2 regions of the Streptomyces liliifuscus genome follow, and region 2 is predicted to be linked to the other one. Evidence: predicted binding sites of a transcription regulator. Region 2 holds the regulator's gene; the other holds the start of a gene.
The links. Region 2 encodes HspR, which represses chaperone genes until heat shock. Its sites were predicted from a motif close to TTGAGNNNNNNNNNCTCAA; they were not measured.

Region 1 (5,626 bases), 2.0 Mb from region 2:
CCGGTAGTCGTCGGACTCCTCGCCCTCCGCCTCGCCGTTCAGCTCGCGCAGCTCCTTGCGGACGGCCTCCAGCTGGCGCCGCAGCAGGAACTCCCGCTGCTGCTTGTCCACGCCTTCCTGCACGTCCTTGGCGATGGACTCGGCGACATCCTGCTCGGCGAGGTGCTCGCGCAGCTGCTCGGTGGCGAGCTTCAGCCGGGCCACCGGGTCGGCGGTCTCCAGGAGCTCGACCTTCTGGGCGGTCGTGAGGAACGGTGAGTATCCGGAGTTGTCGGCGAGCGCGGAGACGTCGTCAATGGCCTGGACGCGGTCCACGACCTGCCAGGCGGCGCGCTTCTTCAGCCAGTTGGTGGCCAGCGCCTTGTACTCCTTGACCAGCTCGGTCACGGCGCCGGGCAGCGGATCGGGCACGGTCTCCTCGACCTGGACGCCCTCCACCCACAGAGCCGCTCCGGGGCCGGTCGTGCCGGCGCCCACACGCACCCGGCCGCGCCCGCGGATCAGGGCGCCCGGGTCGCCGTCGGCGAGACGTCCGACCTGCTCGACCGTGCCGAGCACGCCCGTGTTCGCGTACGTCCCGTCGATCCGCGGAACAAGCAGCACCCTCGGCTTGCTTCCTCCACTGGAGCGCGCGGCGGCCTGTGCGGCCTCCACCGCGGCGCGTACGTCGGCGTCGTTGAGGTCCAGGGGCACCACCATGCCGGGCAGCACGACCTCGTCGTCGAGCGGCAGCACGGGCAGAGTGAGCGGTTCGGACGTCAAAGTCATGATCTCCCCTTCGGCATTCAAGTTGAGCTATGCCGACTCAATGCATATGAGCCCCCGATTGTTCCCCGGGCGCTGTTCGCTGTGAGCGATCGTCTGGGTGAATGCCGGTGAACGTCTCGCCCGTCCGGTGCGTCACAGGTGCAGCGTCGGATTGCTTGTCCGTTCCAGTCGTCTGCCTCGGGGGCATCATGTGGACCGCTCGGCTGCGTAGGTTTCTCGTCGTCACAGGCCTGTTCGTCACCGCGGCCGTCGGAGTCTCCGGATGCGGGGACAAATACGGCGATGCCAGTGCGCACGACCCGGCCCGTACCGCGGAACGCGCGCGTCAGGTCTCCGAGGCCTGGACGGGCTCGGAGGCCGCCCGGGTGTGGCGTGAGGGGTACTTCCCGCTCGGGGACCCGGTCCGGCTGCCCGAGGGCGCGTTCCACAACGACGCCGACAAGCAGGCGTACCAGCGTCAGAACTTCGAGGTCCGCGCTTCCCTTCCAGGCGCCCCGCCGAAGAAGGGGGAGATCCGCTGGCGCGGCGGTGGCTCGCTGGCCGTTCCGGTCGTCTCCGCGCGGGCGGCGTACGAGAAGGTCGGCGGGGGTTCCGTTCCCGGGCCCCGGCTCGTCCTGACCGGTGCGCGGCTCGGGGAGATGACGATCCACACCAGCCGGGGTTCGGCGACGGTCCCCGCCTGGCATTTCACGATCAAGGGCTACGACACCCCGCTCAAGCGGGTCGCGGTCGTCGCCTCGAAGCTTCCCAGGCCCCCGGTCAAGCCCGTCCGGGACCTGACGTCCGACCTGTGGGAGCTCGCCGGGCTGGACTCGGTGTCGCGGGACGGCCGGACCGTCGTCCTGCGCGCCCACCACGGGTCCTGTGACGACGGCCCCGGCGTCGCCGTGCTGGAGAGCGAGGACAACGTGGTGTTCTCCGCCTGGTTCCGCAACCCCTCCGACGGTCCCTGCACGTCGGACCTGCGCGCGAAGAAGGTGACGGTGAAACTGGACCGGCCGGTCGGCGACCGCATGCTCCTCGACGCGTTCACGGGCAGGCCCGTGCCGTACGAGGGGTCTCCGTGGACCCGGTCCTCGTCCTGGAGCTGACCCGTCGCAGCAGCGGCCAGGTGGCGACCCCTATGGCCAGTGCCATCAGGTGTCCCCAGTTCGTCATCGGATCCGTGAAGGCGATCAGGTCGCCGACGACCAGCCGGCCGAACACCGCGAGCACGGTCAGGCGCAGCCAGGGCCTGAGCAGCCCGGCCAGCGCGCCGACGCTCGCGGCGACGCCGAAGCTGATGCCGTAGTCGTAGCGGTGGAGCGAGCTCTCGGGGAGGTGCCCGGCGAGGACGGAGAGGCCGACGGGTATCTCGGTGGCCAGCGTCGCCAGGCCGTGGCCCAGCAGGAAGACGCCCGCCGTGCGCCACCCGCCGATCCGCCGCTCCAACGCGGTGAGCACCAGCACAAAGGCGATCACGTACGCCGAGGTGAGGCCGCCCGCGATCCACAGCGCGCTGGCGACCAGCACACGCACCGGCGACTGCGCCAGATGCGCCACATCGGTACTGGACGCCTGGAGCACCCGGTCCACCAGGTCCGGATCCGCGTACTCGGCCACGAGAGACGTCACCGCGAGGACGACCGCGTACCCGAAGGTGAAGGGGGTTCCGGTGGGCGTGGGGAGCAGCCGCCACGGCCGTACACGGCGAAGGGGCACGGGCAGGGGCCGGGCGCTCCCGGCAGCGGCGGGCGCGCTCCCGGCGACGGCGGACGCATCGACGGCGACAGCGACGTGCGCGCTCTCGACGGCGAGAGGCCGCTGCCGCGGGATGCCGTCGAGCCCCGCGGCGGGAGCGGCGTACGGATCGGTGGCGCCAACGGCGTCCGGATCGGTGGTGGAGGCGGAGGGTGCGGCGGGGTTCGTCGTCTCCGCGCCGCTCGTCACAGGCCTTTTCACCGTGGAGGCTCCTTCCGTCACCCCCACCCTCAGCTTCGCACGGCCGGGCTGTCTGTGACGGGCGCCACCGAAGGGCCGATTCACAGCCGTCTCTCATGGTCGGACGCGGCCCGGCGCAATTCAGCTGCTCGTGCTGGGGGAAGTTGCCAGGATGGCCGCATGACCACCTCGCACGACACCTCTTACGACGCCTCCCACGGCGCTCCTGAAGTCATCGACCGTCGCGAGGGGCCGTACGGCGAGGTCGTGCTCCGCCGCCACGGCGGGCTGCTGCAGATCATCGTCAACGGCTGTTTCCTCATGGACACCTCCGACGGGCGCTCGGAGAGACGGCTGGTCGAGGCATCGCTCGGGGCGCTGGACGGGCGGCCGGGGCCCGACGTGCTGATCGGCGGCCTGGGCGTCGGCTTCTCGCTCGCACACGCGGCCGCCGAGCCGCGCTGGGGCCGGATCGCCGTGGTGGAACGTGAGCGGGCCATCATCGACTGGCACCGGGCCGGGCCGCTCGCCGGGCTCTCGTCGCGGGCGCTCGCGGATCCGCGCACGGAGATCATCGAGGCGGATCTCGTCGCATACGTCAATGAGACGTCCGACACGTACGACGCGCTGTGCCTCGACATCGACAACGGACCCGAGTGGACCGTCACAGAGGGCAACGAAAACCTCTATTCGGCGGCCGGACTCGCCGCGTGCGCAAGGGTGTTGAGGCCCGGCGGGGTACTGGCCGTGTGGTCGGCCCAGCCCTCGTCTGATTTCGCAAGAACCTTGGGGAATGCCGGGTTCCGACAGGTGCGTACCGAAGAGATCCCGGTTGCCCGGGGCGTTCCGGACGTCGTGCATCTCGCGATCGGGCCTGGATAGCCGAGCGGCGGTCACTGCCCGTACCCTGCTGACCTGACGCCGATCATTCAAGCGTCAAGCGCAGTCATGGAATCACCCCACTGGTTCCGGAAAGCACACTCAGGGGCGGGCGATGGAGCAGACACACACCTCCCAGAACGGCACGGCGGCCACTCCGGGCGCTCAGCGCCGGGTGCTGGTGATCGAGGACGATCCGACGATCGTGGACGCCATCGCCGCCCGCCTGCGCGCCGAGGGATTCCTCGTGCAAACGGCGGGTGACGGGCCGGCCGCCGTCGACACGGCCGAGGCATGGCAGCCCGACCTGCTGATTCTCGACATCATGCTGCCCGGCTTCGACGGCCTGGAGGTCTGCCGCAGGGTGCAGGCGGCCCGTCCGGTGCCGGTACTGATGCTCACCGCGCGCGACGACGAGACGGACATGCTGGTCGGGCTCGGCGTGGGCGCCGACGACTACATGACGAAGCCGTTCTCGATGCGCGAGCTGGCCGCGCGCGTGCACGTACTGCTACGACGCGTGGAGCGCGCCGCGCTGGCCGCGTCGACGCCGCGCTCGGGCATCCTGCGGCTCGGCGAGCTGGAGATCGACCACGCGCAGCGCAGGGTCCGGGTGCGCTCCGAGGACGTGCATCTCACGCCCACGGAGTTCGACCTGCTGGTCTGTCTGGCGAACACACCGCGCGCGGTGCTCTCGCGCGAGCAGCTGCTGGCCGAGGTGTGGGACTGGGCCGACGCGTCCGGCACCCGCACGGTGGACAGCCACATCAAGGCGCTGCGCCGGAAGATCGGCGCCGAGCGCATCCGTACGGTTCATGGCGTGGGCTACGCGCTGGAGACCCCGACGCCCTAGAGTCGGGCACCCTGGTTGAGGGGGCGGAAGTGATGAGCAGTATCGGTGCGTGGCGCAGGAGCGTGCTGGCGGGTGCGGGTTCCCGTTCGCTTTTCGGCAGGCGCCCGGGCCCGGGCAGACGTTCGGCCGCGGGGTCGCACACCGGCTCAGACGCGGGACCTCTCGCCGACCCGGGTACGGGTGCGTTCGTCGGCCCCGGTTCGGATTCACCGCCCCGTACCGGTGGTGGTACCGGTATCAATTCCGGTACCGGTTCGGGCTCGGTGTCCGGACTGAGTCCGGCGCCCGATTCGAGTGCGGCGTCCGGAGCGGCGCCGGCTCCCGGGACGGCCCCCGCCTCCGCGATGACGTCGGCCGCCGGTACCGCTTCCGCGGTGGGATCGGCGACGGACACCTGGGGCGAGATGCGGCCCTTCTCGATCAAGACGAAGCTCGGCGCGCTGGTCGTCGTCTCGGTCTTCATCACCACCGGTCTGCTGATGATCGCGGTGCGCACCGAGACGGAGCTGCGCTTCATCACGGTCTTCTCGGTGATCGCGACGCTGCTGATCACCCAGTTCGTGGCGCACTCGCTGACCTCCCCGCTTGACGAGATGAACACCGTGGCGCGGGGCATCTCGCACGGCGACTACACCCGCCGGGTCAGGGGCGCCGACCGCCGCGACGAGCTGGGCGACCTGGCCCAGACGATCAACCGCATGGCCGACGACCTGGAGGCCCAGGAGCGTCAGCGCAAGGAGCTCGTGGCGAACGTCTCCCATGAGCTGCGCACCCCCATCGCCGGTCTGCGCGCGGTCCTGGAGAACGTGGTGGACGGTGTCTCCGCCGCCGACCCCGAGACGATGCGTACGGCTCTGAAGCAGACGGAGCGGCTGGGGCGGCTCGTGGAGACGCTCCTGGACCTCTCCCGCCTGGACAACGGCGTCGTACCGCTGCGCAAGCGCCGCTTCGAGGTGTGGCCGTACCTGTCCGGCGTACTGAAGGAGGCCAACATGGTGGCCTCCGCGCGCGCGGGCATCGCCTCGGGCTCCGGCAGTCACACGCGTACGGACGTCCATCTGCACCTGGACGTCTCGCCGCCCGAGCTGACCGCGCACGCGGACCCGGAGCGGATACACCAGGTCGTCGCCAACCTCATCGACAACGCGGTCAAGCACAGCCCGCCGCACGGCCGCGTCACGGTGAAGGCCAGGCGCGGCGAGGGAC
Region 2 (5,626 bases):
GTCTACCAGACGGAGAAGTTCCTCAAGGACAACGAGGACAAGGTCCCCGGTGACGTCAAGACCGAGGTCGAGGCGGGCATCGAGGAGCTGAAGACCGCTCTCAAGGGCGAGGACACCACCGAGATCCGTACGGCCACCGAGAAGGTCGCCGCCGTCTCCCAGAAGCTCGGCCAGGCGATGTACGCGGACGCGCAGGCGTCGCAGGGTGCCGCGGGCGCCGAGGCCCCGGGTGCCGACGAGGGCGCCGGTGCCAAGGCCGCCGACGACGACGTCGTGGACGCCGAGATCGTCGACGAGGACCGTGACCGCAAGGACGGTGCCGCGTGACAGAGGAGACCCCGGGCTTCGACGAGCAGCCCGACGTCCCCTCCGGCGCCACCCCTGAAGACGCCGAGCCGAAGCCTGCCCCCTCCGTAGAGGAGGGGGCGGCCCAGGCCGGGGACGCGGCAGCAGCAGCACAGATCGCGGGCCTCACCGCCCAGCTGGACCAGGTGCGCACGGCGCTCGGCGAGCGCACGGCGGACGTCCAGCGGCTCCAGGCCGAGTACCAGAACTACCGCCGCCGGGTCGAGCGCGACCGGATCGCGGTCAAGGAGATCGCCATCGCGAACCTCCTGACCGAGCTCCTGCCCGTGCTCGACGACATCGGCCGCGCGCGGGACCACGGCGAACTGGTCGGCGGCTTCAAGTCGGTGGCCGAGTCGCTGGAGACCGTCGCGGCGAAGATGGGTCTGCAGCAGTTCGGCAAGGAGGGCGAGCCCTTCGACCCGACGATCCACGAGGCCCTGATGCACAGTTACGCACCGGACGTCACCGAGACGACGTGCGTGGCGATTCTGCAGCCGGGGTATCGCTTCGGCGAGCGCACCATCCGCCCCGCGCGGGTGGCCGTCGCCGAGCCGCAGCCGGGCGCGCAGACGGTCAAGGGCGACGAGACGGACGCGACCCAGGCGGCCGACGACAAGGAGAGCGGTGGCCCGGAAGAGGGCTGACGTGAAACAGGGCGTACGCGCGCCCGTATGCAGCACGAACACCAAGCGCGTACGTGACAGTGGCGTGCGGAAGGAGGGGCGTCGAGGATGAGCACCAAGGACTTCATCGAGAAGGACTACTACAAGGTCCTCGGCGTCCCCAAGGACGCCACCGAGGCCGAGATCAAGAAGGCGTACCGGAAACTCGCCCGCGAGTACCACCCGGACGCCAACAAGGGGAACGCGAAGGCCGAGGACCGCTTCAAGGAGATCTCCGAGGCGAACGACATCCTCGGGGACCCCAAGAAGCGCAAGGAGTACGACGAGGCCCGCGCCCTCTTCGGCAACGGCGGGTTCAGGCCGGGGCCCGGCGCCGGAGGCGGCAACTTCAACTTCGACCTGGGCGACCTCTTCGGAGGCGGCCCGGGTCAGGGCGGAGCGGGCGGCCAGGGCGGCGCCGGCGGCTTCGGCGGCGGTATCGGTGACGTGTTCGGCGGGCTGTTCAACCGCGGTGGCGCCACCACCGGCACGCGTACGCAGCCGCGGCGCGGCCAGGACATCGACACCGAGGTCACGCTCAGCTTCACGGAGGCCGTGGACGGGGCGACCGTTCCTCTCCGCATGACCTCGCAGTCCCCCTGCAAGGCCTGTTCGGGCACCGGCGACAAGAACGGCACACCGCGCGTGTGCCCGACCTGTGTCGGCACCGGCCAGGTCGCGCGGGGCTCGGGCGGCGGCTTCTCGCTGACCGACCCGTGCCCCGACTGCAAGGGCCGCGGCCTGATCGCGGAGCACGCGTGCCTGGTCTGCAACGGCTCGGGGCGCGCCAAGTCGTCCCGCACCATGCAGGTCCGTATCCCTGCCGGGGTGTCGGACAACCAGCGCATCCGGCTCCGCGGCAAGGGCGCACCGGGCGAGCGGGGCGGACCGGCGGGCGATCTGTACGTCACCGTGCATGTGGACGCGCACCCGGTCTTCGGCCGCAAGGGCGACAACCTCACCGTCACCGTCCCCGTCACCTTCACGGAGGCGGCGCTCGGCGGCGAGGTCCGCGTGCCCACGCTCGGGGGACCCCCGGTCACCCTGAAGCTGCCCCCGGGCACACCCAACGGCCGTACGATGCGCGCCCGTGGCAAGGGCGCGGTCCGCAAGGACGGCACCCGCGGGGACCTGTTGGTCACCGTCGAGGTGAGTGTCCCCACGGACGTGACGGGGAAGGCTCGTGACGCGCTCGAGGCGTATCGCGAGGCCACCGCGGACGAGGACCCGCGGGCGGAGCTGTTCCAGGCCGCGAAGGGAGCATGAGGACACCATGGACGCAACCGGACGCCGTCGACAGAGTTCTTATTCCGCATATGAGCTGACGGAAGAAACACCGGTGTACGTCATCTCGGTGGCCGCCCAGCTCTCCGGCCTGCACCCGCAGACCCTCCGCCAGTACGACCGCCTCGGCCTGGTCTCCCCGGACCGCACGGCCGGGCGCGGCCGCCGCTACTCGGCCCGTGACATCGAACTGCTGCGCACCGTCCAGCAGTTGTCGCAGGACGAGGGCATCAACCTCGCCGGCATCAAGCGCATCATCGAGCTGGAGAACCAGGTCGCCGCGCTCCAGTCCCGCGTCGCGGAGATGGAAGCGGCCCTGGACGGCGCGGCGGCCGCGATGCAGCAGCGCGAGGCCGCCGTCCACGCCTCGTACCGCCGCGACCTGGTCCCGTACCAGGAGGTCCAGCAGACGAGCGCGCTGGTGGTGTGGCGCCCGAAGCGACAGCAGTCGGACTGACACGCGCGTGTAGTCCGACACTTGCAGGCACACAGGAGGGGCCCGGAGATTCGACCGAATCTCCGGGCCCCTCCCACGTGTTGCGATCATGTACGGGACTACTGGACTACTGGACTACCGGACTACTGATCCACGGATCCGTTGGATTCACGGGGGGAATGGAGCGTTTCCATGGCGATGGTGGGGCTGTTCTGGATCGCCGAGGGCGATGTGTATGTGGGAGCGAAGCCGTCCGGGCGTGCCCCGGGAGTGCGGCTGACGCCGGAGGGGGTCGTGTCGCTCGGCGACGGCAGCTCGGACCTGTGGCCGTGGGACAAGGTGCGTGGACTGACCGTCGAGGATGTCCCGTTGAAATCCGTCAGGCGTCAGATCAGCGTGATGGTGGACATGGTGCTGACCGTGACCAGCTTCGGCGAGACCGATGCGCCGCCGATGATGAGCTTCGTCGTCGACACGGCCGACGGGACCACCGATCTGACCGTGTACGCGGCGGCGTCCAGCTACTCCCAGGAGGAGTACGACCTCTCGCTGTCCCTCCTGGCACACCTGACGGCGGGCGAGGCCACCCTGCGGGCGACGCTGGCCGCCATGGCGCAGTGGGGCCGGGCCCACGAGGGCGGGTCGCCCCGGGCGGCGGAGCGGGAGGGGTTGCTGCGGGAGTGGGTCGGGGTCGGCAGCCTCTCGTGAGCGGCCGGGCACCGGGGGCGGCGGGGCCTCAGGCGCGCCCGGCTCACGGACGTGCCGCGACGAAGACGAACTCCCGGCCGGGCCGGTCGGGAGCGTCGCGCACATCCCGCACGACGTACCCCTGCGCGGCCAGGTCCGCCTCGATCTCGTCCCGCTCGCGGAAACAGAGGGTCGATTCCGAGGTGAGCACCTGTCCGTCCGCGGCGAACACATAGGTGTGGCGGAACGTCACCAGCGGCCCGTCGACCTCGACCAGATCGTCCCAGCCCTCGACCGCGCCGACGCCCGGGATCTCCGTAACCCCGTACGAGGCCTCGCGGGTCCACTCCTCCCAGGCGCGCCGGGCCGGATCCCGGGTCTCGAAGACGAAATGCCCGCCGGGCCGCAGGGCTTCGTGGACGCCCCGCAGGGACTCCCGCCACATATCCGGACCGGCCAGCTGCTGGGCGGCGTTCCCCGTCATGGTCGCGAGGTCGGCCTGGAGCGGCGGGAGGGTGGTGGCGTCACCGTGGATCCAGCGCACCCTTTCGCTGCCGGGCCTGCCCCGGGCCACGTCGAGGGAGGCCCGCGCGGGATCGACGCCGACCACCTGGATCCCGCGATCGGCGAGCAGGAGCGCGAACACCCCTGTCCCGCAGCCGATGTCCAGCACCTGACGCGCCCCGAACTCCTCCGCGATGCCGACGTACGCGTCGAGGTCGCTCCGATCGGGATCGAGCACGTCGTAGATCGCCGCGAGCCGAGGATGCCCGAAGGCCTCGCCCGCCATCAGGAGTTGGGACCCGCGAGGCCCTGCGGGCCGCCGCTGAACGTCGACTTCTGTCGGCTGAGCTCAGACATCCGCGTCTCCCCGGAGGGTGTGGAGGGTGTGCTGGACGAGGGCCGGAGAGTCCTTCGCGGAGTGTGCCTCCGGGGGCCAACGATACGTCGATCGGGGCAGGGTGTAATCAGTGCGCCGCCGGAACAGCGGCCCCCTCTCGCGGCCTCAACCGGATGCCTCAACGCCCTTTCGCCTGCCCGCCACGCGGCGTTCCCGCAGGCTCACGGCCCACGATGCCAGTGCGAGGCAGACGGGCAGGTACACCCACAAGTAGGAGGCACCGGAACCCGCGAGGAGAAACCATGACGACACCGCAGCCGTGAGCAGTGCGGTGGGCAGCCACTGACGCCAGGGCGGCAAGTGGCTCATTCGAAGGACTGACCAGGCCATCCAGGCGAACACGCACAGGACGGGGATGCCGAAGATCATCCAAGGCTCCGGAACGTAGAGGCGGACGTCGGGCCCGAGCGAGCCCGCCGAACGTACCGCCTGCTCCCGGGACCGGTCCCGAAGGTCCTGGGCAGCAGAGCGCGGTCGCCGTTGCCGGGGAGGGGCCGGCCCGGTCGCGGGCAGGAGCCGGGGAGTTGAATCCGCCGGCCCCTACCCGGCAACCGTCCTTTCCGGTGAGCGGAACGGCGGGGCTATCGGCCCAGGGTCTGCCAGACCGTGAGGGCCAGTGCGAGGCATGACGTGGCCGCCGCCAGGGACGGCAGGGGCCAGCGGGTGCGTTCCAGGGCCTCGATACGGGTCTCGTGCTCGTCCAGGGTCTTGTCGGTCTGGTCGGCGCGCTGGAGAAGGAGCGCGAGGTCGCCCCGGGTGGTGGCGAAACCGACGTCGACCGAGCGACGCAGCCGCTCCAGCTCCAGAACGACCTCCTCCGCCTCAGTGATCGTCATCGGGCGGCACCTCTTCCCGGCGTTCCTCGAACAGGGTCCGGAATGCCGTACGCAGGGCTCTGCGCACGGCATTGGCATCGACATCGGCGTAGGTCATGATGGCGCTCCTCCTCGTGCCTCTTGTCCTTCGGGTGTGGGAACTGCACGGTCCTGACAGTGGGGGTTCAGATGTACGGCCCTGCGATACCGGTCGCCATGGTGGATCGAACGGAATCAACTTCCTTGTGATGCGGTTCACGGCAGAAGACGGCAGGAGCCTGCAAGCGAAGGTGGGGCCCTTCAGGAGCCCTCCTGCCCTCGTCGGAGGTGTCACCGACGTGGTCCATGACCCGAAGGACCTGTCCAACGTCGGGACACCCGGCCAGATGACGAGCGGAAGGGTGGCCCTGCCGACGGCCATCGCCTCCGGTCTGATGCTCGCTCTCTCGCTCCTCTTCCTGTTCTTCGGCGCGTGATGAGCAAGTCCGGGCAA

Region 1: a site for HspR is predicted at 791-809, ahead of lon (endopeptidase La). Genes of this name have one in related genera too.

Annotation. Positions count from the first base shown of each region.
Region 1 covers NZ_CP066831.1:3,822,186-3,827,811, forward strand. Annotated here, with positions in the region: gene lon (endopeptidase La) at 1-768, opposite strand, end outside; gene JEQ17_RS16080 (hypothetical protein) at 924-1,859, shown strand; gene JEQ17_RS16085 (rhomboid-like protein) at 1,798-2,709, opposite strand; gene JEQ17_RS16090 (spermidine synthase family protein) at 2,869-3,570, shown strand; gene JEQ17_RS16095 (response regulator transcription factor) at 3,683-4,420, shown strand; gene JEQ17_RS16100 (HAMP domain-containing sensor histidine kinase) at 4,825-5,626, shown strand, end outside.
Region 2 covers NZ_CP066831.1:5,826,615-5,832,240, forward strand. Annotated here, with positions in the region: gene dnaK (molecular chaperone DnaK) at 1-327, shown strand, start outside; gene grpE (nucleotide exchange factor GrpE) at 324-992, shown strand; gene dnaJ (molecular chaperone DnaJ) at 1,080-2,276, shown strand; gene JEQ17_RS24990 (heat shock protein transcriptional repressor HspR) at 2,284-2,751, shown strand; gene JEQ17_RS24995 (hypothetical protein) at 2,923-3,438, shown strand; gene JEQ17_RS25000 (class I SAM-dependent methyltransferase) at 3,482-4,207, opposite strand; gene JEQ17_RS25005 (hypothetical protein) at 4,900-5,154, opposite strand; gene JEQ17_RS25010 (hypothetical protein) at 5,472-5,609, shown strand.